DNA from 3 places in the Streptomyces sp. NPDC059743 genome. Region 2 is predicted to be linked to each of the others. Evidence: riboswitches for the same ligand, from Rfam matches in the RefSeq annotation. Region 2 holds a riboswitch; each other region holds the start of a gene.
What was found. A riboswitch is a leader RNA that binds a small molecule or an ion and turns the genes downstream of it on or off. The one in region 2 is predicted to bind cyclic di-AMP.
Positions count from the first base shown of each region.

Region 1: linked by a shared signal. The riboswitch ahead of ACFV6H_RS05315 (transglycosylase family protein) and the one ahead of ACFV6H_RS21510 (M23 family metallopeptidase) in region 2 are both predicted to bind cyclic di-AMP.
Region 3: linked by a shared signal. The riboswitch ahead of ACFV6H_RS07345 (peptidoglycan DD-metalloendopeptidase family protein) and the one ahead of ACFV6H_RS21510 (M23 family metallopeptidase) in region 2 are both predicted to bind cyclic di-AMP.

Region 1 covers NZ_JBHWGS010000002.1:477,491-484,470, reverse strand. Annotated here, with positions in the region: gene ACFV6H_RS05330 (DUF501 domain-containing protein) at 1-278, opposite strand, end outside; gene ACFV6H_RS05325 (septum formation initiator family protein) at 341-814, opposite strand; gene eno (phosphopyruvate hydratase) at 1,002-2,291, opposite strand; gene ACFV6H_RS05315 (transglycosylase family protein) at 2,627-3,451, opposite strand; cyclic di-AMP (ydaO/yuaA leader) riboswitch at 3,454-3,626, opposite strand; gene ACFV6H_RS05310 (transglycosylase family protein) at 4,085-4,960, opposite strand; gene ACFV6H_RS05305 (cytochrome P450) at 5,143-6,519, opposite strand; gene ACFV6H_RS05300 (tetratricopeptide repeat protein) at 6,476-6,980, opposite strand, start outside.
Region 2 covers NZ_JBHWGS010000011.1:293,821-300,800, forward strand. Annotated here, with positions in the region: gene ACFV6H_RS21505 (PP2C family protein-serine/threonine phosphatase) at 175-1,305, shown strand; cyclic di-AMP (ydaO/yuaA leader) riboswitch at 1,645-1,799, shown strand; gene ACFV6H_RS21510 (M23 family metallopeptidase) at 1,811-2,842, shown strand; gene ACFV6H_RS21515 (PrsW family intramembrane metalloprotease) at 3,180-4,523, opposite strand; gene trmB (tRNA (guanosine(46)-N7)-methyltransferase TrmB) at 4,601-5,377, opposite strand; gene ACFV6H_RS21525 (glutamate ligase domain-containing protein) at 5,981-6,343, opposite strand; gene ACFV6H_RS21530 (C39 family peptidase) at 6,343-6,864, opposite strand; gene ACFV6H_RS21535 (ATP-grasp domain-containing protein) at 6,902-6,980, opposite strand, start outside.
Region 3 covers NZ_JBHWGS010000003.1:350,329-357,308, forward strand. Annotated here, with positions in the region: gene ACFV6H_RS07330 (STM4011 family radical SAM protein) at 1-120, shown strand, start outside; gene ACFV6H_RS07335 (hypothetical protein) at 4-399, opposite strand; gene ACFV6H_RS07340 (SGNH/GDSL hydrolase family protein) at 607-1,464, opposite strand; gene ACFV6H_RS07345 (peptidoglycan DD-metalloendopeptidase family protein) at 1,670-2,626, opposite strand; cyclic di-AMP (ydaO/yuaA leader) riboswitch at 2,631-2,823, opposite strand; gene ACFV6H_RS07350 (tyrosine-protein phosphatase) at 3,229-4,026, shown strand; gene ACFV6H_RS07355 (S8 family serine peptidase) at 4,219-6,980, shown strand, end outside.

The DNA of each region.
Region 1 (6,980 bases), on a different contig from region 2:
TCGGCCGCGAGGCGCTCGGTCATCTCCTTCATGACACCGTTCGCCTCCAGCGTGCCGATGGCCGAGGCCGCGCGCGGACAGGTCAGGTAGTACGTCGTCGGGAAGGGCGTGCCGTCCGGGAGCCGCGGCGCGGTCTCCACGACGTCCGGCTGTCCGCAGGGGCAGCGGTGCGCGATGGCGCGCAGTCCGCGCGGAGGACGGCCGAGCTGTTCCTGGAACGCGGCCACGTCCGCCTCGGTGGGCTCGGTGCGTTCAGTCTGCGGAGGAGGGATGTCCATGCCTGCCTTGGTTCTACGGTTCTGGTTCTGCGTGCCTGATACGTACGGAGGGAGGCCGGGCCCTACCGGTCCGGGCGGTCCGCGTCGTCCACGCCGTCCAGGACATTCGAGTACCAGGGACGGTCCGTCGCGTCCCGCTCCTCACGGCGCTCACGCACCGCCTCCGGGTCGATCATGGTGTAACCGGTCTCTCCCGGCATCACATAGTGGAGATGCTCACGGGCCAGCCGCTGGATGTACGCGTCGTCCTGGAGCCGCGCCTTCTCGTCGCGCAGCTCCTCGACCCGCTGCCGCGCCTCCCGGGCCTCCCGCTCCTGCTCGGCGATCTCGTTCCGCTGCGACACGTACTGCCGCATCGGATACGCGAGCGCCACCACCAGTGTGCACACCACGAGGGCGAGAAAGGCCGCCCGGCCGGTGAGACGGGAGCGGCGGTCCTGGCGGCGGTTCTGCGAGCGGTAGACGCGCGCGGCGGTCTGCTCGCCGAGCAGCCGCAGCCTGGTCGCGGTGGTGAACCGGTCCCGGTTCCCGGCCATGGCTCGCCTCCCCTGTCACGTGCGTACGTCCCCGGACACGGTACGGGACCGGGGCCGGGGACGTACGGACGACGGGCGGTACGGACGGGACGGCAGCCCCGCCCGGCAACCGCCGCTGCTGCGCCTGCGGGCGCCTGCCGCGTCTGCCGCGCGCTGCGCCCGCCACGCCTGCCGACTGCCGAGTCGCTCAGGCGGAACGGAACCGCGGGAACGCGCTGCGGCCCGCGTACACCGCCGCGTCGTCGAGGATCTCCTCGATACGCAGCAGCTGGTTGTACTTGGCGACACGGTCCGAGCGGGCCGGAGCGCCGGTCTTGATCTGACCGCAGTTCACCGCGACGGCGAGGTCCGCGATGGTGACGTCCTCGGTCTCGCCGGAGCGGTGGGACATCATGCACTTGAAGCCGTTGCGCTGGGCCAGCTCGACGGCGTCCAGCGTCTCGGTCAGCGAACCGATCTGGTTGACCTTGACCAGCAGGGCGTTGGCGGAGCCCTCCTCGATGCCACGGGCCAGCCGCTCCGGGTTGGTGACGAACAGGTCGTCACCGACGATCTGCACCTTGGAGCCGAGCTTGTCGGTGATGACCTTCCAGCCGGCCCAGTCGTCCTCGAAGAGCGGGTCCTCGATGGAGACGAGCGGGTACGCGGCGACCAGCTCCTCGTAGTACTCCGTCATCTCGGCGGCCGAGCGGGACTTGCCCTCGAACTCGTACGAGCCGTCCTTGTAGAACTCGGAGGCGGCGACGTCCAGCGCGAGCGCGATGTCACGGCCCGGCACATAGCCGGCTTCCTTGATGGCTTCGAGGATCAGGTCGAGCGCGGCGCGGTTGGACTCCAGGTTGGGCGCGAAGCCGCCCTCGTCGCCGAGACCGGTGGAGAGGCCCTTCTGCTTCAGGACCTTCTTGAGGGTGTGGTAGACCTCGGCACCCCAGCGCAGCGCCTCGGAGAAGGACTCCGCGCCGATCGGAGCGATCATGAACTCCTGGATGTCCACATTGGAGTCGGCGTGCGAGCCGCCGTTCAGGATGTTCATCATCGGAACGGGCAGCAGATGCGCGTTCGGGCCGCCCAGGTAGCGGAAGAGCGGGAGGTCCGAGGCCTCGGAGGCGGCGTGCGCGACGGCGAGCGAGACACCGAGGATGGCGTTGGCGCCCAGCGAGCCCTTGTTCTCGGTGGCGTCCAGGTCGATCATGGCCTGGTCGATCAGGCGCTGCTCGGTGGCGTCGTAGCCGACGAGCTCCGGGCCGAGCTGCTCGATGACGGCCAGTACGGCCTTCTCGACGCCCTTGCCCAGATAGCGGTTGGCGTCTCCGTCACGGAGTTCCACGGCCTCGAACGCACCGGTGGAGGCACCGGACGGGACGGCAGCACGGCCGGTGCTGCCGTCGTCGAGGCCGACCTCGACCTCGACCGTGGGGTTGCCTCGGGAGTCCAGGATTTCCCGGGCTACGACGACGTCGATGGACGGCACGAGCATCTCCTTCTGGGATGTGACGCTTGGAGTGCAGGGTCTCATTGGCCTTGCGGCATGAGCCTAACCGGCCCGGAGGCGTCGGCCGGCCGGTGCCCGCCCGCTGGGACGGATCAAGCACCCGAGCGCCTCGGCGCGCCGATGAGCACCGCCTTGAGTGCCGTGTTGAGCACCGCTCCGAGTACCCTCCGCGTCCGTCCTGAGTCCGTCCTGAGTCCTCCCTGCGTATCCCTCGCGTACGCCCGGACAGGCGCAGACCGCGGCCCGGCGCGTACGGGGATCACGCGCCGGGCCGGGCGAGTCAGGTCAGCTCGGGTCGGGTCGGGTCGGGTCAGGTCAGGTCAGGTCAGATGGAGCTGCTGGCCCGGGTAGATGAGATCGGCGTCGCGGACGATGTCCTTGTTCAGCTCGAACAGCTTCTTCCAGCCGCCCTTGACCTGGTGCGCGGCGGCGATCTTGGAGAGGCTGTCACCGGACTTGACCTTGTACTCGCCGTCGCCCTTCTTGAACGTGGTGGCGGCGCCGGTGGCGGCATCCGTGGCGGCGCGGCTCTCGCCGCGCGAGGCGGGCTGCGCCTGCTGCCGCTTGGGCTGGGCGGGCCGGGTCTGCTGCTGGGGCTGCGCCTGCTGCTGGGCGGCCTGGTCCTGTGTACCGGAACCGGAACCGGAACCGGAATCAGAGCCGCCGCCGGAGTTCGAACCGGACCCGGAGCCCGAGCCGGAACCGGAGCCCGTACCGGAACCGGAGCCTGTGCCGGCCGAGCCACCGTCGTACGCGGCGTTGGAGAGGTTGACGCCACAGGTGGGCCACGCGCCCTTGCCCTGGCCGGCCAGCACCTTCTCGGCGACCGTTATCTGCTGGGACTTCGAGGCGAGGTCGGCCCTGGCCGCGTAGGCGGTGCCTCCGTACGCGGCCCAGGTGGAGCTGCTGAACTGGAGGCCGCCGTAGTACCCGTTACCGGTGTTGATGGACCAGTTGCCGCCGGACTCGCACTGGGCGACCCGGTCCCACTCGGAGGCGGTCGCGGCGGAGGCGGAGGTGGCGCCGATCAGCGGGACCGCGACGGCGGCACCGGTGATTCCGGCGAGCGTGGCATAGCGGGCGGTCACGGAGCGGGAGGGACGGCGGTGCTTGCCCTTGCTGGAACCTTTGCTGGAACGCGGCATGGAACTCTCCTCACCGACGCCTACGAGGTGAGCTGTCGGGTTCGGGCCAAGTGAGTTGCCCGGCCGGACGCTCGCGCATCCGGCTTCACCCCGAGCCGGTCGTCGGCCGTCTCTCGACGGCCGGGGCCGGCACAAACCGTGGGTCCCCCGCTCCTGCCTTCGGCGCATGACGCGACGACTACTCCCCCCGACCGACGGCAGGATTCGGCGTGACGGTCGACGAGGCCCGCGGTGCGAGCGGTTCAGACCGTAATCACAGGCCCGCCGGTTCTTCAAAGGAGACATCAGGGAAATAACGCCCTTACCCACCGCCCAGGTTTACGCATTTCCGCTGGTGGGAGCAGAAAGCAGGGCAACGCACAGGGCAAAAGTCCCTAGTTGCAACAAAGAGACCCTTGTCTCACTTGCACAGAAGCGGACATAGAACCGCGAACTACCCTCTGAATCCGCGCCACTTCACGGCGGGATCAAGGGCTGAACCAAGGGCTGGACCAAGGATTGAATCAAGGCGGCATCAAGGCCGGGACCACGGGCGGGATCAGGGCCACGGCCGGCGAGAACACACCGAGAACGCACCGAGGGCGGCCGGTACCGGCCGCCCTCGCTCACCTCACAGCCATCGGCCCGTACGCCTTACAGCCACCCGCCGAGCACCTTCTGCCCGTCGGCGACCAGCCAGTTGCGCTCGGCGGGCTGATCGGCCTCCGCCGGAGCGGGCGATTCCGTACGATCCGGCAGGCCGTCCGTACTGCGCGACAGGCCGTCACCTCGTGAGGCATGGCGACCGTATTCAAGTCCTTCATCCGAATTGCCCGTTACGGCATCCTCCTGGGCGGCCTCACCGCGGTGCTTGCCCTTGGCCGACTCCGTACCGCCGGTGGCAGTGCCACCGAGGCCGAGCCCGTCGGTGCCCTCGGCGCCGTCCGCGGAAGCTCCGGACGTGGGCGTGCCGGCCGAACCGGAAGGGACCGGCTCGCCGGGCCGCACGCCCGTTCCGTCGGCCGGAGCGGAGGGCTCGGCGTCCGGAGCGCCGGAGGGACTGCCCGTCGGATCGGCGCCCTGGTCGCCCTGCGAGGCTCCCGTGGAGCCGGAGCCGGAGCCGGAGCCGCTTCCGAGACCGACACCGGGCAGCAGGGTGCCCGTCAGCCCGGAGACCGACGCACAGCTCGACCAGACCTTCGAGCCCTGCGCTTCGAGGATCTTCTCCGCCACGGTGATCTGCTGGGAACGGCTGGCGAGGTCGGGCCGGGCCGCGTACGCGCCGCCGCCGAAGGCGTCCCAGGTCTCCTGGCCGAGCTGGAGGCCGCCGTAGTAGCCGTTGCCGAGGTCCGCGCTCCACATACCGCCGCTCTCGCATTCGGAGACACGGTCCCAGGTGGAGGCGTCCGCCGCGCTGGCGCCCGAGGCGGCGAACAGCGGGATGGCGATCGCCGACCCGGTCACCCCAGCGGCGACGATCAGAGCGGGGGCCTGGCGTGGTCTGCGGTGTCGGCCGTTCGCGGAGCGCATGCGCTTGCCTTCCGTGTGACTGTCGTTTCGACTACGGCGTGTTGCTGCTGAGTCGTCGGTGAACGTAGCGGTACTCGAACGTCTGTCACAAGTCGATGCAGCGGAGATCACGTGAAAGTCACATTCCTGACGGTCCGTCAGTTGCAGCTTCCTGATCGGGCCTCGAAACCGGCAGCGGTCCATCAGCCGGACAATGGCGTGAACTGCACCGGAAGTGTGCGCAATCCACGCATGATGAGCCCTCCGCGCCAGCGCAAATCGGCAGGATCCACGGCAAGCCGCACATCGGGCAGCCGGGTCAGCAGCGTCGCGAGAGCGGTCTGTCCTTCAAGGCGGGCGAGCGGTGCGCCGAGGCAGTAGTGGATGCCGTGCCCGTAGCCGAGGTGCTGATTGTCACGCCGTGCGAGATCGAGTGTGTCGGGCGAGGCGAACCGTTCCGGGTCGCGGTCCGCCGCGGCGAGTACGACGAGTACGGGATCGCCCACCGCGATCCGCTGCCCGCCGAGCGTCACCGGCTCGGTGGCGTACCGCCAGGTCGCCAGCTCCACCGGACCGTCGTGGCGCAGCAGTTCCTCGACACCCGTCGCGAGCAGCTCCGTCTCGCCCGCGTCGAGCGACCGCTGAAGCCGGGCGCGCTGCTCCGGGTGGCGCATCAGCGTATGGACGCCGTTACCGATCAGGTTGACGGTGGTCTCGAAACCGGCGAAGAGGATGATGAAGGCCATCGCCGCGGCCTCGTTCTCGGTGAGATGCTCGCCGTCGTCACTGGCCCGGACGAGGCCGGAGATCAGATCGTCGCCCGGATTCTCCCTTTTACGGTGGATGAGTTCGGCCAGATATCCCCGGATCTTCTTGACCGACCGCGCCACACCGCCGCGCGGCCCGCCGCCGTGGCCGGCTTTTGAATGCCGGATCATCATGCCGGCCCAGTCGCGGAAGTCGTCCTGGTCCTCGGCCGGTACGCCGAGCAGATCGCAGATCGCGTAGATGGGCAGCGGGAAGGCGAAGTCATGGATCAGATCCGCCTCGCCCTTCGCCGCGAAACCGTCGATGAGCCGGTCGGTGAGCTGCTGGACGCGAGGCCCGAACTCCGCGATGCGCCGGGGCGTGAACGCCTTGGACACCAGCCGGCGCAGCCGGGTGTGGTCGGGCGGATCGATATTGAGCAGATGCGTCATGAGATCCGCGTTGCGCTCCCCGGGAATCCCGGTCTTCCCTTTGGCGTGCGCCGCCTCCGCGTGATGAACGGGATTCTTGGACAGCCGCGCATCGGCGAGCGCCGCCTTGGCGTCCCCGTACCGCGTCACGAGCCACGCCTCGACACCACTGGGCAGCCGGGCCCGGTGCACGGGCGCGTGCTCACGGAGCCAGGCGTAGGCGGGGTACGGGTCGGTGGCGAACTCCCAGGTGAAGAGCTCGGGGGCGGGGGCGGGGATGGGAGGCTTTTCGGTCACCGGTTGACGGTATCGGGGCGGGCCTGGAGACCGTCGGGTGCGGGTGTGTGGCCCAGGCGACCTAGCTGGGCCGGCCGGGTCTGTTGAGCAGATCGCCCAGCTCATACACCGCCGCGCCGTCGCCGTCTCCAGCCGCCACGCGCAACCAGTGCTCGGCCTGATCGCGCAGCAGCCTGCCGAGCAGGGCGGCGGATGTCCGGTTCCCGGTCTCGGCGGCGGTCCTGAGGTACGGAATCGCCTCCAGGACGCTGCCGTGTTCGGCGAGGTAATCCCCCGCCAAGTATGCGTACGAGGAATTAGCGTCGGCCGCCGCCCGGTACCAGCGTGCCGCCTCCACCACGTCTCCCGCATCCTCACAGAAGACGGCGAGCCAGAGCATGGCGTCGATGTCCCCCTTCTCCGCCGCTGGGAGCAGGGCGGCTTGGGCTGCGGTTATCTTCTCGGGTTCGGACATACCGTCGATTCCCATGTCCATCGCGAACCCCCAGGCGAAGTAAGGCATCGGCGCCATGTCCGGGCACCGTGCCCCGTCGGCGACCAATGAGCCGTACGCACGCCAGGTGCCG
Region 2 (6,980 bases):
GAGTCGCCGCCGCGGACGGCAGCGGCCAGCCTGGGTGGGGCGCGGTACCGTCCGTAGCCCTAGGCGGAACCGGGCAGGTGACCACTGGTGGGGAAGCTGAGGAGGCTCAGGGAGTGCCTGAGCGGCAGCGGTCGGCGGGCCGACGAGACGGTCGGTCTCACGTCGAGTGACGGGGTGCCGGTTTCGGGCGGCCGGGTCCGTACCGGGCGGCGGCTGGTCCGCGTTCTGCCTCTGCTCGTGCTCGTCGTCGGAGTGATCTTCGACTCCCTGACTCCGACACGTGTCACGGCCGCCCCACTCTACGCGGCGGCCCCGCTGGTCGCCGCGCCGTTCTACCCGCTGATCGGCACGCTGCTGGTCGCCATCGCCTCGCTGCTCTTCGAGCTGGCGATGCATCTCTACGCCAACTCGCTCATGACGCTGGAGGCGCTCAGCGAGCTGCTGACCGTTGTGGTCGTCTCGCTCCTCGCGCTGTACATCAGCGGAGTGCTGCGCCGCAGCGGGCAGCGGCTCGCCTCCGCCCGGATCATCGCCGAGACCGCTCAACGGGCGGTGCTGCCGAGACCCGCCGAACGGATCGGCGGGCTGCGTATCGCCGCGCGGTACGAGGCGGCCCAGGAAGGCGCGTTCATCGGCGGCGACCTCTTCGCCGTACAGGACACGCCGTACGGAGTACGACTGGTGGTCGGGGACGTACGGGGGAAAGGGCTTGAGGCGGTCGAGGCGGTGGCCGTCGTCATCGGGTCCTTCCGGGAGGCCGCCGAACAGGAGAGCTCGCTGGAGGGCGTGGCGCAGCGGCTGGAGCGGGCTCTCACGCGCGACGGGACCAGACGTGGCGGGCTGGACGCGTTCGAAGGCTTCACCACGGCCGTGCTCGCCGAGATCCCGCACGACGGAGATGTGGTGAAGCTGGTCAACCGAGGGCATCCCGATCCGCTGCTGATGTGCGAGAACGGCGCGGTACGGATGCTGGAGACGCGCGATCCCGCGCTGCCGCTCGGGATGAGCGAACTGGGCGCCTGGCCGGACCGTGCCCAGCAGGCCAAGTACCCGGTTGGATCGACGCTGCTCTTCTACACGGACGGACTCTCCGAGGCGCGTGATTCCCGTGGTGTCTTCTATGTGCCGCGCGACCGGCTCGACGGACGGATCTTCCAAGGGCCCGACGAACTGCTCCAGGCGCTGATCGACGACGTACGGCTGCACACGGGCGGCGGGAGCCAGGACGACATGGCGCTGCTGGCGGTGAACCGGCCCACGGAGGTCGAGCCGGAACGGCGCAGGACGATACCTCTCGTGCCCTGACTCGTTCCCTGACGGACGTGTCCTGGGCGTCCTGCATGTCCCGCGCGATCCCTGTGCTCCGGGCGTCCCACGTGTCCCGGGCGTGCTCGCGCGCGGTCCGTCGGGCCGTCACCACCGTGTGTGATCGATAGGTATCCCTCCGCATAACATTTGACATACCGTCAGGTATGCCGGGCGTGCTGAAAGGCAGTCAGCTCGCCCGATTGCGTATGCATGTGCCCTGGTGTGTCCGATGCGAAGTTGTTAATGATCACCCGGAACGGCTTGGAATAAGGGCCCGGTCTCTATTAACGTTCGATAACGCAGCGCGGTCGTCCCAGCCGTCGTAAGAGTCGGCACCGTGCTCACGCGCCGAATCCCGCAAGGGAACCGGGGAACCACCAATTGGGGTGAATCGGGAGTTCTTTGCTGCCTTGCGCAGCTCAGGGCGACCGTAGGAGACCTTCCTGCTCCGAACCCGTCAGCTAACCCGGTAGGCGAGAAGGAAGGAAAGGAGTGCGCCTCAGTGGCGTCCAATCAGCCTGCCCCCACGGTCCCCTTCGAAACCACCTCCTTCGGCACCGAGCCGGAGCGGGCATGGGGCGAGTGGAATCCCACCGAGGAGTCCGTACGCCCGGTACGCGGCAGGCATCGCGTCGGCAAGCAGCGCAACGGCTTCGCCCGTAGCTCCACCGTCCTCGGCGTGGGTGTCATAGCCGCCGTCGGCGCGGGCGGTATGGCCACCGCGCAGGACAAGCCCGCGGTCTCCATATCCCTGCCCGACGCCATCACGGACAATCTTCCCGACGCCGGTTCGCTCCCGGGCATGGGATCGCTGGCGGCCGACGAGGCCGAGCCGGATCTGCTGGCCAGCGCACCGCTCACCACCGCCGGTATGACGGCGGCGGACGCGGAACAGGGCGCCACGGACGCGGGCGAGGCCCTGCGGGCCCGGATCCTCCAGCAGGCCGAGCAGCAGCAGAACGAGGCCGACGCCACGGAGAAGGCGGCTGCGGAGCGCGCTGCGGCCGAGCAGGCCGCGGCACTGGCCAAGAAGCAGCAGACCGAGGCCGAGAAGAAGATCGAAGAGGCGAAGAAGAAGGCCGAGGCGGAGGCCAGGGCCAAGGCGGAGGCGGAGCGCCTCGCGAAGCTGGCCGCCAGTTTCGCTCTTCCCACCTCCTCGTACACCATCACCTCCACCTACGGTGAGTCCGGCTCCATGTGGTCCTCCGGCTACCACACCGGTCTGGACTTCGCCGCTCCGACGGGCACGCCGGTCAAGGCCGTGCACAGCGGCACGGTCACCTCGGCCGGCTGGTCGGGCTCGTACGGCTACCGGACCATCCTGGAGCTGGATGACGGTACGGAGATCTGGTACTGCCACCAGTCCTCGATGACCGTCACCGCCGGGCAGAAGGTCACCACCGGCGAGACCATCGGCCGGGTCGGCGCGACCGGCAATGTGACCGGGCCGCATCTGCACCTCGAAGTCCACACGGCGGGCGGCTCCGGTGTCGATCCCATGAGCTGGCTGCGCAGCAAGGGCCTGGCTCCCTGAGCCACGCCGCGTGACTCCCTGAGTGCCGCCGCCCGACCGCGCTCCTCGGCCCTCGGCTTGATCCCCGTGGCATCACGCTGTCCCCGTCCCCGGCGGCTCCGGCGCTAGGCCCTGTCCGGCCGGTCTTCGTGGGCCCGGAACGCCCGGCACGGCACCTCGCCGCGTTGTCGGAGTTGCCCGAGTACATCCAGTACACGGGCAATCCTCCGCCTTGCGATGCACCGCACCGGACGCCCCGGGCTGATCCACGAAGACCGGCCGGACAGGACCTAGCCCCCCGACGCCTGGGCCGCCGGTCCCGTCGGTCTTCGGCCGGTCGTTGGCTGGCAGTAGGTCGTCAGTACTGGCGGTACGGGTTGTAGCCGTCGTAGTCGATGTACGGCGGCGGCACCGGCACCCGGCCCGTGGCCCGCGCGGCATAGGTCAGCGCGGGCCCGGCCGTCTCCCTGCGTTCCCAGAGATGGTGCAGCAGCTCCTGCTCGCGCTCCACGAAGTCCGGGCCGGTCCTGCCGCGCTGGGCGTCATGGCGCAGAAACGCCAGGGACGTCGCGAACGCCTCGTACTCGCCGACCGATCTGGACGCCTGAGGTCCGTACGTACGGGCCGCGAAATCGCGCGCCACCGTGCGCGCCCGCATCGAGGAGAGCGCCTGAGGCGCGGACGCAGGCAGCCAGCCCGCCGCCGCGTACGCGGGCAGCTCGGCCGAGACCGTACGCAGCTCGCGCTGTCTGCTCCAGATTGCCAGCCAGGTCAGCAGCCCGAAGACCGGCACCATGAACACCGCGTACACGGCGTAGAAGCCGAACGGGCCGAAGAGCGACGTCGAGCCGTTCCACAGTGCGTGCATACCCATCGCCAGCGCCAGACCGAGCGGCGGGAGGGCCAGCCGCCGGATCTTCTGGTGGCGGGCCGCCGTCGCCGCCAGGCCGAAGCCTATGCCCGTGAGCACGGTGAAGAGCGGGTGCGCGAACGGCGCCAGCACCACCCGTACGAAGAAGGTCGCCGCCGTTATGGAGGCCAGGCCTGCGCTGCCCGCGCTCCGGTCCTCGCCGAAGGCGCTGCCGAGATAGAGGATGTTCTCGGTGAAGGCGAAGCCGGTGGCGGTGAAGCCCGCGAACACGACTCCGTCGACCAGCCCGGTGAAGTCCCGTCTGCGGAACAGGAAGACCAGCAGGATCGCCGCGGCCTTGGCGCTCTCCTCCACGACCGGCGCTATCACCGTGACGCCCAGGGACTCCGCGCCGGCCGGGTCGGCGGTGGCGGTGGCTATCCACCGGATCGCGAAGGTGTTGGCGATGATCGCGACCAGGGCGGCGGCGAAGGCGCCCCAGGCGAACGAGAACAGCAGATTCCGCCAGGGCCCTGGATCGACGCGGTCCAGCCAGCGGAAGGCCGCGACCAGGAGCGGTACGGGCAGCACGGCGAGCCCGAGGCCGACCAGAAAGCCCTCGGTGCCGGTCTGGTCCCGGACGAGCGCCAGGATCACCAGGCCGCAGAGGGCGAGCAGCGTGATCACGGCTCCCGCTCGCACCGCCCGATGGCGCCAGAAGGCGCGGCGCGGCCGATAGCGCCTGCGGGCAGGCTCCGGCACGGCGGTCCACAGGTCGCCGAGCTGCTGCTGCCGCTCGTAGACGGGGATCGCCGGGCCCGGATCGAGGCGCTGCTGAGTGGGTTCCGACACGCGACGACCCTAACGAGCGGCACTGACACCGGCGATGGTGCCTGTGCGGCTACCGGCGGTTACGGGGCCGGGCGGCGTCAGGCGGACGGCTGTTCCGGCCGTTCATGGAGATCCGGCAGATCCGGTACGCGGCGGAACAGCAGATCGCGTACGACATGGCCCTTGTCGAGTCCCTGGCCCTCGAACCGGGTCAGCGGCCGGAAGGCGGGCCGTGGCGCGTATCCGCCGTCCGGCCGGGTGTTCTCGAAGCCCGGGTGGGCCGTCAGCTCCGCGAGCATCTGCTCGGCGTACGGCTCCCAGTCGGTCGCGCAGTGCAGCAGGGCCCCGGGCTTCAGCCGGCTCGCGGCCAGCGTGAGGAACTCCGGCTGGATCAGCCGCCGCTTGTGATGGCGCTTCTTGGGCCAGGGATCCGGGAAGTAGACCCGCAGTCCGTCGAGGGACCCGGGCGGCAGCATCTCCCTGAGCAGGATGATCGCGTCGCCGTTGGCCACCCGGATGTTGGACAGCCCGTTCTCCTCCGCGAGCCGGAGAAGATTTCCCTGGCCCGGCGTGTGCACATCGACGGCGAGTATGCCGGTGCCCGGGTCGTCCGCGGCCATGCGCGCGGTGGCCTCGCCCATCCCGAAGCCGATCTCCAGGACGACCGGCAGCCCGTCGAACAGCTCGTACGGGTCCAGGACCCGCCGGCCGTCGATGTCCAGGCCCCAGACGGGCCACAGCCGCCGCAGCGCGTCGGCCTGCCCCGTGGTGACGCGGCTGCGGCGCGGCTGGAAGCTGCGGATACGCCGCTCGAAGTGCGAGCCCGCAGGATCGGCGGCGGGCCCGCTACCGTCGGGAAACATCCGACTCATCATGCGGTCCCCGGCCCGCTCGGCCGCACCGGCGCCGTTGGTCCCGTCGGTCATGCCTCGCTCAACAGACTCGGTCGCCTCGGCCATCTCAGTCATCCCGGTCTTCTCGCGCTCGGCCACAACGCACCGATTCTACGGAGCGCCCAGGGAGTGCCCACGCCGCGCCTGCGGCGCCCGTTCCCACCTGTCTGCCAGTGTCCCTCGCCGGAGAGCCGCCCGGGGCCGCCCGGGGGCCGGCCGGGCCCGCCCCGATACGAGACAGGGAGGTCGTCGCTCGCGGACGTCGTCACACACAGGCTGTTCATCGACGCGCTCGGGCTGCCGCCGCAGGCGTTCGATCTGGCGCCGGACGTGCCGGTCGACGGTCACGGCTGTGCCGCTGACCTGTTCGCCGGGTACCCACGCCTGCCCTGGCGGTCACCGCAGCCGCAGTCGCCGGAGCGCGACAAGCCGGAACCGTGTACGCCATCCCAGGCTGAGGAACCTACGTCGCGGGCAGCGAGTAGGAAGCCCCGTTCGCTCGCCACGGGCGGAGCGCACGAACCGGGCCGGGTGGGGGCTCACACTGGACCGCCCCAGTCGTCCGCCACCAGGGAAGCAGACAGCTCAGAGGCTGGTCACGGGTTGGCCGGTGAGGGCTTGGGCGATCTGCCAAAGCTGGCCACCCCTCGACGCCTTCACGAGAACAACGTCACCGGGGCGAAGGATGGATTGGAGGTAAGCCGCAGCGGTCGCGTTGTCACCCACGAGCGCAACATCCGGGACGCCCGCCGCACCAGCCGTGAGAGCGAGCTGCTTCGCAAGATCGCCTCCGACCCCAATGACGAGATCGACACCGCGCTCGGCTGCGAAGCGTCCCATCTCGCGGTGGGCTTCCACCGCCTCGTCGCCCAGCTCCAGCATTTCTCCGAGTACGGCGATTCTCCGGCCGCCTTCGGCCTCGGTCGTGTCGCTGGCTGCCTCGGTCATCAAGACTCTCCGTTGTTCAAGGGCGCGAAGGTGATCGCACGGCCTGTGTAGGAAGGGGACAGACGACTGAGGGGGACTCGATCATGCGTCTGGCCCCACGCGGAAGGGTCTCGGATGAAGACCGCAGGGTCGGAGCCGTCCTCGTAGCCGCGCAGAATCACGAGATGGCCGCCTGAGCGGCCGTCGTCGGGAAACTGTTCCGTCACCGAAACGATCACGGGTGCTTCGTCGAGGCGTTCGAGCAGGTGCCCTTCTGGGACCGGCTCTGCGCGGGAGGGGACGCCGAGGTTGGTTGCGAGGTTGGCGATTCCTGCGTGAAGCGCTCCACGCGGGGTCAGAACCTCGTTCTTGACCGCGAGTTTCAGCAGCTCCGTGACCGTTGGAGCTTCGCGCCCGTAGGCGAGCAGGATCATCCGCAGCGACGCCAGGCCGCACGCCCGGTTGGACCATTTGGTCCGGTCCCCGAGGGCCCAGCCTCCGTGTAGATCCCACTCGGCGGGGTCGATGAGCTGTCGGCACATGGGGACATCGTGGACGCGCGGCACAGCGGGCTGGCTCCTACGGTGAGACGGCAGCCTCCCGGGTCGACGTGGTGCTGGAGAACGCGGGAGTGGGCAGAGGGACATCGTATGGCTGG
Region 3 (6,980 bases), on a different contig from region 2:
GGATCAGTTCGGCGGGCCGCCCAGGGAGACCTGGGTGGTGTTCCGGTCCTCGTTCAGCTCGATGTTCTCGGCGCTGACCGACAGATGCGTCGCATCGGAGAACCGCAGCCGGAGCCGTAGATCGAACCGCCAGGTGTCGTCGCCGTTCGGATGGATGGTGACCGTCGCGGTCCCGTTGGACAGTCCCTCCTTCGTGGTCTCCGTCAGCACATCGAGAGGGTACGGACCGGCCGTCGTCCCGTCCTTGAACTGACCGAACGGCACGGAGATGGAGGCGGCCTCCACACCGTCCGGTGTCTTGACCGAGATATTGATCCCGGTGTCGTGGTCACGATCCTCATTGGCCGTGACAAAGGTGACCGCTCCCGCCGAGAGAGTCGCACTGCCGTTGTCCGCCATCGGAACCCCCTGAACCCACAGCGCCGTGGTACGGGCCTTCCTCTGGCCGGCGCCACACCGGAGGACCCCTTCGGCTCGGTTATCGCCGCGCTCGGCACAGCCCATGCGCAGGCGTTCCGTGGTCCATTCGGATGAGTGAAAATCCGCTGCGCAGCACCGGGACAGCCGGACCGGGATGCCCGTCGGCACCCCGGTCCGGCACCGCCGTCACTGGTTCAAGGGCAGAAGGTCCGGGCGCTTCGCCTCGACATGGTCCCCGGAGGACTCTCCGCGCAGCCGGCGCCCGATCCACGGCACCAGATACTCGCGCGCCCAGTTGATGTCGTCGCGCCGTACCTCGAAGGTGCCGCGCGGCGGCTGCGGCGGCCATGCCTGGTCCGGGTCGGCGGGCACATCGAGCCCGAGCACCTGCGCGGCGCGCAGAGCGACACGGGTGTGGCCCTCGGGTGAGAGATGCAGCCGGTCGCCGTCCCAGGCCCGCCTGTCCTGGACGGACTTGAGGGACCAGAGATCGAGCACCGGACAGTCGTAGCGGTCGGCGATGGCCCGTACATGGGCGGTGTACGTCGCGATCTTGCCGCGCAGATGACGGAGTACGGGAACGCCTCGGGTGTCGAAGCCGGTCGTCACCATGACCGTGCCGACCGCTCCGGCCAGATCGGCGACGGCCCGCTCGAAGCGCTCGGCGACATCGTCGGGATCGGTGCCGGGCCGGATGATGTCATTGCCGCCTCCGCAGAAGGTCACCAGATCGGGGGCGAGTTCCTTGGCCCGGGGAATCTGCTCGGTGACGATCTGGTCGAGGAGCCGGCCGCGTACGGCGAGATTCGCGTACCGGAAATCACCGTGCACGGTGTCCGCAGGACCGGCCGGGACGGCACCGTCGGTCACCAGGTCGGTGAGTTGGTCAGCCAGTCGATCGGCGAGCAGAACCGCGAGCCGGTCCGCCCAGCCGACATACCGTCCATCGGGTCCGGGATCGCCCACGCCCTCCGTGAAGCTGTCACCGATCGCCGTGTACGACCCGAATACGCCTCTTCTTCTTGATCTCGAATCGTCTGCCACAACACCACATCTTTCACCCGCAGATGTGACCTACGCGACCGTAAGGAAGGGTTGACCAGGCGTGAGATACACCATCGGTCAATTTTCGGCCAAGCGGGAATATGCCCAACGCTCTCCGCCCGACACGGAAGTACCGGTGCCGGGCGGAGAGCAGAGAACGGAGAACGCAGCAAGAACGACGCCATGCCTCAGTCGGTGCCGTACCTCAGATATTGACACCCTGATCGCGGAGATACGCCAGCGGGTCGATGTCCGAGCCGTACTCCGGTCCGGTACGGATCTCGAAGTGCAGATGCGGTCCCGTGACATTGCCGGTGGCGCCGGAGAGACCGATCTGCTGGCCCTCGCTGACGGTGTCGCCCTCGGAGACGGATATCGAGGACAGATGGGCGTACTGCGAGTAGTGGCCGTCGCTGTGCTCGATGACGACCTGATTACCGTACGAGCCGCCCCAGCCCGCCGTCACGACCGTGCCCGCGCCGACCGCCTTCACCTCGGTGCCCGTGTCCACCAGGAAGTCCACACCGGTGTGGTAGCCGCTGGCCCAACTGCTGCCCGAGGCACGGTACGGAGTGCCGATCTGCGGATCGTCGACGGGCGTGGTGAAGCCGGAGCCGCTGCTCTGCTCCGGCGTGTCGGCCGGCGTGGTGGTGGACGGATCCGAGGCACCGGTGTCGTCCGAGGCGCTGTCGGAAGACTTGGACGGCTCTGTCGGCTCGGCCGGCTTCGCGGGACGCGTATGGTCTGCGCCGCGCGCCTTGATGGTCAGCTTCAGCCCGGGGTGGATCAGCGACGGGTTCGGCCCGACGGCCTCGCGGTTGTCCGCGTACAGCTTGTGCCAGCCACCGTGGACATGCTGCTTCTTGGCGATCTTCGACAGGGAGTCGCCCGCGACCACGGTGTAGACCCGGGTCTTGGTGGCGCCCTTCTTGGCGCCGGCCTTCTTCGCGCCGACGTGCTCCACGACGGTCTGCTCCACGCCGAGCTGTTGCTGGGTGACGGCCTCGGGCGCGGTGGCCGGTGCGGCCTTCACGGCGGCGTGCGCGCCGGTGGCGCCGATGAGCGGAAGTGCGATGGCGGCTCCGCCGGTACCGGCGGCTATGAATCCGCGCGATACCGGGTTGTTGGCCTTGGGACGGCGGTGCTTACCCTTCGCGGGCATGGCGAATTCCTCTCCGGCGCCTGCGAGGTGAGCTGTCGGGTTCGGACGGGAGATGCCCGGTCGCGATTGTCGCGCGACTTCACCCCAAGCCGTTCCGGAGTTTCCGGACCGGCGTACTACCTGGGTCCCCCGCTCCTGCCACGCGTTGCTTGACGATACGAATTCCGGGCGGCGGCAGGATTCGGCGGTCCGTCCGGATTGAGGGTGAACGTAGGCGAGTGGGGCGAGCGGAACAAGCGATCCTTTTCCACCGACAAGACGCACTCGCATTTAACCCGGCTTTACCGGTCACCCTGAGTGGACGACGGCCTCCGAACTCCGCTCCAGACAAGGAATTCGAATACATGTCATCACCACGGAACGTCACGGATATGATCCTGGTCACGGACCGGAACCCATCTCATCCGCGACCGGGGCAGGACATAAGGAATCACCCAATACGGACAGATGCACATTTGGGCGATATCTATCAGCGAATAATGTCCGAATGCTCCCATCGGATTCCCGACAGCCGAACTGATTGCCACACGAACAGATGTCGTAGTGTCAGAGGTCGACAGCGTCGGCGAGCCGCGCCGACGGCAGACACGGAGGAGCAGGCCGTGACGCAGCAGGTCCCGTCGACAGAGCCCGAGCTGGCCGGCGTGCGCAACTTCCGTGATGTCGGAGGACTGCCCACCACGGACGGCAGGCAGGTGCGGCCGGGCAGGCTCTTCCGCAGCGGTCATCTCGCCAATGCCACCGCGGCCGACGCGGCCTTTCTCTCGTCCCTCGGGCTTCACACGATCTTCGACTTCCGCAATGCCGCCGATCTGAAGCTCGACGGAGCGGACGTGGAGCTGCCCGGCGTACGCAATGTGAACATTCCGCTCACCGACCCGGCCGACGGCGCCGAGTTCTGGCGGATGGTCAGGGACGGCGATCTGGACCAGCTCCGCTCGCTCCTCGCGGACGGCAAGGCCGCGGCCCGGATGACCGACTCGTACCGCTCGATCATCAAGGACCGCACCGCCGAGCACAGCCGTGTCCTGCACGCCCTCGCCGAGGACAGCATGCCGGCGCTCATGCACTGCGCGGCGGGCAAGGACCGGGCCGGTCTCTCGGTCGCCGTGGCCCTGCTCGCGGTCGGGGTGGAGCCCGAGGCGATCGAGGCGGACTATCTCAAGTCGAACGATCCGCACCGCCGCTATCCGGTCCGGCGCAGCGACAATTCGCCCGCCGGAATGTCCACCGAGGTGATGGACCTGCTCAGCCCGCTCTTCGACGCGCGCGCCGAGTATCTCGCGGCGGCCTTCGAGACCATCGAGAAGGCCTGGGGCACCACCGACACCTATCTCACCGAGGGACTGGGGCTCGCGCCCGAGACACGTGAGCGGCTGCGCGCCCGCCTCCTCGATTAGGTCCTGTCCGGTGAGTCCTGTCCGGTAGGTCCCGTCCCGCCGACTTCCCGTGCCCGATCCGGTGTTCGTGGCCGTGGCGTGGTTGGGACATGTCTCAACCACGCCACCCATGAACCAGTGACAGCCGCTCCAGCCCTACCAGATTCTGTCCAACAGCGCGTGACAGCGGAGTTGAACGAAAGGGCTGGACAAATGAGACGTATCCGCCTGACGGCGGCGGTATCCATGGCCTTGCTGATGACCGTGGGTGCCGTGGCGCCGGTCGCGGCCCGGCCCTCCGCCCGGGACACGGTGACCGACGGGCCCGTCGGCACCGCCGACTCGACCGGCGCCACCTCGGTGGGCACGCCCACGACGGTACGGCTGATCACCGGTGACCGGGTGACGCTCACCACGGGCCCGGACGGAAAGCGCTCGGCCTCGGTCCAGCCCGGTCCTGGCCGCGACGGCATCCTCTTCCGGACCGCCGAGCAGGACGGCCGGCTGTCCGTACTGCCGTCCGACGCTGCGGACCTGGTGTCGGCGGGAACACTCGACCGGGAACTGTTCGATGTGACCGCGCTCGTCTCGCAGGGATACGACGAGGCCCACACCGACTCGCTCCCGCTGATCGTCGCCCAGCCCTCCGAAGCACAAGCCGCAGGAACACAGGCCTCCGGAGCACAGGCCGCCGAGACCCTGCGTTCCCTGTCCGGGTTCCAGGACGACTCCGTACCCTCGCGCCTGCTGGAGAGCATCGGCGCCCGCTCGCTGCGGATACCCGGCGGCGATCTCGGTACGTTCTGGCACACGCTCGCGCCGGCCGGGGACACCATGACCGCCCGCGATCTGCGAGCGACTCCCAGGATCTGGCTGGACGGCAAGGTGAACGCCGTCCTGGACCGCAGTACGGCGCAGATCAACGCGCCCGCCGCCTGGGACGCCGGCTACCGGGGCCAGGGAGTCAAGGTCGCCGTCCTCGACACCGGCGCGGATACGACACATCCCGATCTGACGGGCCGGATCGTCGAGGCCAAGGACTTCTCCGGCAGCGGCGGCACCGAGGACGTCTTCGGCCATGGCACACATGTCGCCTCCACGGTCGGCGGCAGCGGCGCCGCGTCCGGCGGCAGCCGCAAGGGCGTCGCTCCGCAGGCCGGGCTGCTGATCGGCAAGGTCCTCGGCAACGACGGTTACGGCACCGAGTCCCAGGTCATCGCGGGCATGGAGTGGGCCGCGGCCGAGGGCGCCAAGGTCGTCAATATGAGCCTGGGCTCCGACACACCGACCGACGGCACCGATCCGATGAGCCGCGCGGTGGACGAACTCACCGCGAGCAGCGGCGCCCTGTTCGTCGTGGCGACGGGCAACAACGGCGAGATGGGCGACCGGACGGTCGGCTCACCGGGCGCGGCCGACACCGCGCTCACGGTCGGCGCCGTGGACCGTGACGACTCGCTCGCCCCGTTCTCCAGCCGCGGGCCCCGTCTCGGCGACGGTGCGGTGAAGCCCGATGTCACCGCGCCCGGTGTCGGTATCGTGGCCGCCCGTGCCACGGGCACGACCATGGGCGATCCCGTCGACCCGTACTACGTCGCGGCGTCCGGCACCTCGATGGCCACACCGCATGTCACCGGTGCCGCGGCCCTGCTCGCCCAGCAGCACCCGGACTGGCGCGCCGACCGGCTCAAGGACGCTCTGGTCAGTACCGCCCGTACAGTGCCCGGTCAGCAGCCCTCGCAGCAGGGCGGCGGCCGGATCGACTTGGCGGCAGCCGCGCTCGGCCCGCTCACCGCCACGGGCACCGTCGCGCTGGGCCCGTTCCAGACGGGCACGACCGCCGCGAAGACCCAGGCCGACGGCTCCGCGACCGCCACCGTCCGGACCGCCACCGTCCGCTACACCAACACCTCCGCCGCCAAGCTCTCGCTCCGGCTGACGTCCCAACTCGCCACCACCGGCGGGCGCGCGCTCGCGAGCGGCGCGCTCCGGCTCGGTACGGACACGGTGGACATCGCGCCCGGCGCCACCGTCGAGGTTCCGCTGAGCGCCGATCCGTCGCGGGCCGAGCGCGGTGACTACTACGGCTATGTCACCGCCACCTCCTCGGACGGCAGGACGGCCGTGCACACCACGGTCAGTTTTGTCGTCAACGGCCCGGTGCACCGGCTCACGGTCGACACGATCGACCTCCACGGCAAGCACATCGAGGCGCTGCCCACGATCTGGGGCCCGGACGGCTTCGTCGACTACACCAGCTTCTCGCCGGCTGTCGCCGAGGTGGAGGAGGGCACGTACCAGCTCAGCCACGCGTCGATCGGCGAGGCCGAGGACGGACAGGAGCTGCGCCAGGTCGTCCTGCCCGAGGTGAAGGTCACCAAGGACATCTCCGTCACTCTGGACGAGCGCCGGACGACGCCCGTGGAGATCCGCACTCCTCGCCCGGCCGAACAGCGCGGCATCGTCAGCTACCAGACCTACCGCCAGATCGACGGACACAGCCTGATCCAGGGCGTGATGTACTTCGACATCGCCAAGCGCGTCCATGTCAGCCCTACCGCGCCCGTGACCGAGGGAACCTTCGAATTCGCCTCGCGCTGGCAGCTCGTGGCTCCGCTGATCGAGACCGAGGTGTCCGGTACGAAGACCGATCTCGATCCCTACTACATGCCGAACTCACCGCTGTTCAGCGCCAAGGGCGTACGGCTCGCGGCGGTCGACGCCGGTACGGCCACGGCGCCCGACCTCCGTCCCGCCCGGGTGCGCGGCAAGCTCGCCGTCGTCCGTGACGACGGAGGAGACCAGTGGGACCTGGCACAGGCGGCGGCGAAGGCCGGTGCCAAGGGCCTGCTCGTGATCTTCCCGTACCGGTATCCGTGGACCCGGTGGAGTCCGGTGGGCGACCGCTACGCCGTGCCGGTGGTCCGGATCAGCGAGGCCGGAGGCACCGCGCTGCTGGCCGCCGCCGAACGGCA